2 linked regions of the Bernardetia sp. MNP-M8 genome follow. The protein of the gene in region 1 interacts with the protein of each later gene in a pairwise test. Links are inferred from orthologs where the notes say so. Each region holds a gene or a part of one and is shown in the gene's direction. Other genes may lie near its edges. The genes, in order: sucC and sucD.

The links.
Region 2: the proteins of sucC (region 1) and sucD interact in binary tests that used the Escherichia coli proteins (3 or more experiments, as listed by UniProt). The link is inferred for Bernardetia sp. MNP-M8 from one-to-one orthologs.

Annotation. Positions count from the first base shown.
Region 1 is NZ_CP147012.1:4,770,225-4,773,411, reverse strand. The notes cover bases 338-3,187. They hold sucC (ADP-forming succinate--CoA ligase subunit beta), read left to right. Parts: upstream 338-1,080; coding sequence 1,081-2,295; downstream 2,296-3,187. Other genes in these bases: pdxH (pyridoxamine 5'-phosphate oxidase), read right to left, coding at 2,930-3,187; V9L04_RS19255 (hypothetical protein), read left to right, coding at 2,465-2,851; V9L04_RS19265 (thioesterase family protein), read left to right, coding at 430-846; V9L04_RS19270 (hypothetical protein), read left to right, coding at 338-361. In the rest of the region: more of V9L04_RS19270, read left to right, coding at 1-337. UniProt on the Escherichia coli protein: Succinyl-CoA synthetase functions in the citric acid cycle (TCA), coupling the hydrolysis of succinyl-CoA to the synthesis of either ATP or GTP and thus represents the only step of substrate-level phosphorylation in the TCA.
Region 2 is NZ_CP147012.1:1,008,626-1,011,712, reverse strand. What follows is about bases 318-3,067. They hold sucD (succinate--CoA ligase subunit alpha), read left to right. Parts: upstream 318-1,123; coding sequence 1,124-2,011; downstream 2,012-3,067. Other genes in these bases: V9L04_RS04235 (NRDE family protein), read left to right, coding at 2,138-2,908; V9L04_RS04245 (SDR family oxidoreductase), read left to right, coding at 318-762. In the rest of the region: more of V9L04_RS04245, read left to right, coding at 7-317. UniProt on the Escherichia coli protein: Succinyl-CoA synthetase functions in the citric acid cycle (TCA), coupling the hydrolysis of succinyl-CoA to the synthesis of either ATP or GTP and thus represents the only step of substrate-level phosphorylation in the TCA.

The DNA of each region.
Region 1 (3,187 bases):
AACAGGAAGATATGAAAAACGTTGGCAACAAACAGCTCATATAATTAATGGAAATCCATCCAATCTTAACTGTTTCAATCAACTTTACCATAATTTTATTCGTCGTTCAGAGGTAACTTCTGAAGAAGATATTGATGGAAGGATACAAAAGTTTCAAAGTAATGTGTGTACATCACCTGAAAAACCTGCTGGATTTAATGTATGGAAATATAACCAAGAGGATAATACAATGGTGTTAGGTTTAGGTACAAGTCAAGAATTATATAAATTTGAAGACTTTACAGGAGATAAATTTTCAATTGTTCTAACCACTCTTGATGGTACTTTTATTATAGAAAGGAAATTCAAATTAGTTCAATAAACTCACAGTTATACAAACACACAAATACTAATTATTTAGTTTTTACTTATTCAGAAAAAATAATTGCAATGTCAAAAGAAATAAAGATAAAAGTACGTGGTTATCATTTAGATGGATATCAGCACGTTAATAATGCTCGTTATTTAGAATTTTTTGAGGAAGCTAGATGGGCATTTTTTGAAGAAAGTGATGCGCTCAAGACACTACAAAAGAAAAACATTATGTTTGTGGTGGTAAATGTAAACATCAACTACCGTTATCCTGCTTCTGTTGGACAAACTATTGTCATTAAAAGCAAATTACAAACTTTAGCTGAAGTAGGAAGTAAAACAAGTACATTCAAACAAACTATTTATTTAGAAAATACAGATACAGTAGTTTGTGATGCTGTGGTTACTTTTGTTCTTTTTGATGGAAAAACACAACGAGCAATTGCAACGACAGAAGAAATAAGAGAAATGTTTGTAGGAGAGTTAAGTAATTAATTTTTGATAATTCAACTCTATTATAATTATCTTTCAAAAATCTTCTCTATTGCTTTATGACACTAGAGAAGATTTTTTATTAAAAACGAACGTTAATAAGACAGGCTATTTCCTCAGTTTTTGATTTACTTATCAATTCTGACTTCTAAATTCTAAATTGGCTTGTAATTCTACTCTTTTCATTGTAATTTTAATCAAAATTAAATAGTTTTTCATTTTACCATCATTTTTTATATGAACATTCACGAGTATCAAGGTAAAGAACTACTCAAAAAATACGGAGTTGCAATTCAAGAAGGAATCGTAATTGATTCTGCTGCAAAAGCTGCTGATGCTTCCAAACAACTTAGAGAACAAACTGGCACAGACTGGATTGTTGTAAAAGCACAAATTCACGCAGGTGGACGTGGAAAAGGAAAAGTTGTAGGTACAGATTATAATGGCGTAATGCTAGGAAAGTCTCCTGAAGATGCTGCTGAAAAAGCAAAACAACTTCTAGGAAACGTACTTGTAACTCACCAAACTGGTGAAGAAGGCAAAAAAGTAAATAAAGTTTTGTTAGCACAAGATGTTTATTACAAAGGTGAGTCTGAAATCAAAGAATTTTATGTAGCTGTTCTTTTAGACAGAGACAAAAATTGTAACGTGATTATGGCAAGCCAAGAAGGTGGTGTAGATATTGAAGAAGTAGCAGAACATCACCCAGAAAAAATTATTAAAGAATGGATTGATCCAAAATTAGGTTTGCAATCTTTCCAAGCGCAAAAAGTAGCATTTGCTTTGGGCTTAGAAGGAAAAGCACTCAAAGAAATGACTAAGTTCATTAAATCTTTGTATGCTGCCTACATTGGTATTGATGCTTCTCAAGTGGAAATTAATCCTGCTTTCAAAACATCTGACAACAGAGTTTTGGCAGTAGATTCAAAAATTAATTTGGATGATAATGCCTTTTATCGTCATAAAGAATTGGCAGAACTTAGAGATGAGTCTGAAGAATCTCCATTAGAAGTAGAAGCAAGTAAATTCGGCTTAAATTACGTAAAACTTGACGGAAACGTTGGTTGTATGGTAAATGGTGCTGGTCTTGCGATGGCTACAATGGATATGATTAAACTTGCAGGTGGTGAGCCTGCTAACTTCTTAGATGTTGGAGGTGGAGCTTCTGCTGAAACAGTAGAAAAAGGTTTCCGTATAATCTTGAAAGATCCAAATGTAAAAGCAATTTTGATTAATATTTTTGGTGGAATTGTTCGTTGCGACAGAGTTGCAAACGGAGTGGTAGAAGCCTATAAAAATATTGGTAAAATTGATGTGCCAATTATTGTTCGTCTGCAAGGAACAAATGCAGAAGAAGGTGCAAAAATTATTAAAGAATCTGGTTTGAATGTAATTTCAGCAATTGTTTTGAAAGAAGCTGCTGATAGAGTAAAAGAAGTATTAGCTAACTAATAAGCTGACTTTTAATTAGTGCAAAAATTCCTTTTATTATTCTTTTTAGAGTGGTAAAAGGAATTTTTTTTTAAGATGACCGTTTAAGCAAATGAAAATTATAAAAAAACGATATTGGAAAAACCTGTATAAAAGTATAATAAACACTCTTTTTCCCAAAGAGAATGACTTGATTATTATAAGTAGTTATATTGTCAGTCTCTTTATGGGTTTGTTGTTTTCTTTCTTTACAGTTAATGACTATTTAGATAATGAATATATTTTAAAAAATGGAATAGAGGTAAAGGCAGTGTTAATAGACAAAGAATATAGAAATAAGATGACCATCAGTAGTATAGAATATCAAGATAAAGTGTACCATTGGGGAAAGTATGGCGTACCATATGATATTGGAGATTCTGTAATGGTACTTTATAGCCCAGATAAAGATATGTTCCTTCCTATTAACCACGATAAAGAATATATACTCATTTTTATGTGGCTTTTTTTTATATTTTTTGGAGGAACTAATATTATAAGGGTTCTTTATACCAAAATAAAAACTGTCTTATTTTAGCTAGTTTACTTTAAGTTATGTCAGATAATAAAACCCTTTCAATCATTTTTTCCAATGTTGAAAGGGTTTTATATGTTTCTAAGGAGCAAGACGAACAATTTCCCACAGAGAACCATACCTTTGATCTCCATGTTCTTTCAAAAGATAAGCAATTCTATCATGCAGACGGCTGCTTCTTCCTTGCCAAAACTCAACATAATCAGGTACTAATCGATAGCCTCCCCAGTTTTTAGGTCTTTCTATAAAATTAGTCTCTTCATAGTTTTTTTCAATAGAATGAAATAATGTTTCTAACTCTTCTCTATTATTCAAGATGCGACTCTGAGGAGAAGCGAT
Region 2 (3,087 bases), 3.8 Mb from region 1 along the record:
TCAAATATGACAAAGCAAGCAATTATAGTAGGTGGAACAACAGGAATGGGTAGAAGTACAGCAGAACTATTGTTAAAAGATGGAAACGAAGTTATCATTATTGGCAGACCTGACAAACAACTAGACCAAACCATCAAAGAATTATCAAAATTAGGAAGTGTAAAAGGTGTAGAGTTAGATTTATCAGACTTTGAAAAAGTAACTGGTTTTTCAAAAAATATTTCTAGCCTGTATCCAAACTTAAAATACTTAGTCAATGCAGCAGGTTATTTTAGTCCAAAGCCATTTTTAGAGCATCAAGAAGAAGATTATGAGATTTATCATAATTTTAATAAAGCCTTTTTCTTTATTACTCAATCAGTAGCTCAAGTAATGGCAAAAAATGGAGAAGGCTCTATCGTAAATATTGGTTCTATGTGGGCAAGACAAGCAATCAAAGCTACTCCTTCTTCAGCTTACTCAATGGCAAAAGCAGGTTTGCATAGCTTCACACAACACTTGGCAATGGAGTTAGCTGATTATAATATACGAGTAAATGCTGTTTCACCTGCTGTTGTAGTGACACCTATTTATGGTGCATTTATGGAAAAAGATAAAATTGAAGAAAATTTGCAAGGTTTTAATGGATTCCACCCTATTGGAAGAGTTGGCAGACCACAGGAAATTGCTCAAACCATTTATTTTTTACTTACAGATAAAAGTTCTTGGGTTACAGGAGCTATTTGGGATATTGATGGTGGAGTTATGGCAGGAAGAAATTAATAATGTTTAAATTTTTATGTTCAATTAAAAAACTTTATCAGTAGTTTTTATCAAAGTAAATTCTGACAATAGTTAAAGTATAATTTAAACTATTGATAAACTTTAAACAGATTCAATGATTTTTTGAATTGAAAAACTAGTTTTTCCAAAAGAAATAAACTAAAAAAGAAAAATTTCTAACTTGACTTGTAACCTTGAAATGAGTGTTTTTATAATTTGAATATAAGAATATCCTTTGTTGTTGGTGTCCTTATCAACGATATTTTCAATAATTCTATTTCTAAGATTATTATTTTATCAAAATAAAAGGTATTTTTGTCTATATCATTTTTTACACTCACAAAAAATCAATATACAGACTATGAGCGTACTTGTAAATAAAGATTCTAGAATTATTGTTCAAGGTTTTACTGGAAAAGAAGGTTCTTTTCATGCTGAACAAATGATCGAATACGGAACAAATGTAGTAGGTGGAGTTACACCTGGAAAAGGTGGAACTACTCACTTAGGTTTGCCTGTTTTCAATACAGTTCTTGATGCAGTAGAAGGTGCAAAAGCTGATACTTCAATTATTTTTGTTCCACCTGCATTTGCTGCCGATGCTATCATGGAAGCTGCTGATGCTGGAATTAAAGTAATTATTGCTATTACAGAAGGAATTCCTGTTCAGGATATGGTAAAAGCAAAGGCGTATGTAATGGACAAACAAGATTGTCGTTTGGTAGGTCCTAACTGCCCAGGAGTAATTACACCAGAAGAAGCAAAAGTAGGTATTATGCCTGGTTTTGTATTCAAAAAAGGTAAAATTGGAATCGTTTCTAAGTCTGGAACATTGACTTACGAAGCTGCTGACCAAGTAGTAAAAGCAGGTTTAGGTATTTCTACTGCAATCGGAATCGGTGGAGACCCAATCATCGGAACAACTACAAAAGAAGCTGTAGAACTTTTAATGAATGATGATGAGACAGAAGCAATTATCATGATTGGTGAAATTGGAGGAAACTTAGAAGCAAATGCTGCTCGTTGGATTAAAGAAACAGGAAACAAAAAACCAGTTGTTGGTTTTATCGCTGGACAAACAGCTCCAAAAGGAAAACGTATGGGACACGCAGGTGCAATTATCGGAGGTGCAGATGATACAGCCGAAGCAAAAATGCGTATTATGCGTGAATGTGGAATCCATGTAGTAGATTCTCCTGCGAATATTGGACTTACAATGAAACAAGTTTTGGAAACAGCGAATGCTTAGTTTTTAAAAATTTATTTTATTAAAAAAATGGATTCAAACTTTAATGCTTGAATCCATTTTTTTTATTTTATACGCAATTTTGATGTAATTTTGCATTTTATAGATTTTATCAAAAAATATTCTTATATGTGTACGCTTACTTTTGTTCCTTTAGAAAACAATAATTTCCTTCTCACTTCTAGCCGAGACGAGCAAAAAACTCGCAAAAATTCAGAATTACCTTCTTTTACAAAGTTAAATAATAAACAAATTCTTCGTCCTGTTGATGGCGATGCAGGAGGCTCTTGGATTGGAATAACTCAAACAGGTCGTACACTTTGTCTTTTGAATGGTGCTTTTCAGAAACATAACAGAAATACGCCTTACAGAAAAAGTAGAGGAATTATTTTGATGGAACTTTTGGCTATGGATTCTGAAAATGAGATTGAAAATTATAATTTTGATAAAATAGAATCCTTTACATTGATTTGGATAGATAAAAAAAGTAATGCTGTTTCGCTCACAGAATATCGCTGGGTAGAAGAAGAAAATAAACTATACAAAAAGAATGTAGATACAAAATATGCTTATATTTGGTCTTCAGCAACGCTTTATACTTCTGAAATAGCAGAAAAACGAGAAGAATGGTTTGAAGAGTGGACAGAGTTTTATCTAAAAAAAGGACAAAAAATAGATACGATTTCTCAAATTCTATGGCATTTTCATGTAAAAGGGGGCGAAAAACAAAATGCAACTCCTAGAGAACAAATTTTGATGCAAGACCCACATGGAGGAACAGTCAGTTTGACACAAATTATTTCTTACTTTAACTCAAAATCTACAAAAGATAAGCTCACAATGAAGCATTACAATCTAAATACACTAAAAAGTAGTTTTGATGAAATGTTAGTAAAATAGAATATACAGTTTATAAAAATTAATTTTAAATAAAAGAATTATTTAATTCTTAGCTTAAGAATGAGAATTAAATAAATGCTTACTTTTGACTTATTAATTGATTATCAATTAATTAAAATCGTATTTTTTAATTTGTAATTAGCTTCGCTGCTTTGGCAGGTCGTAATTGTTTATTTTTT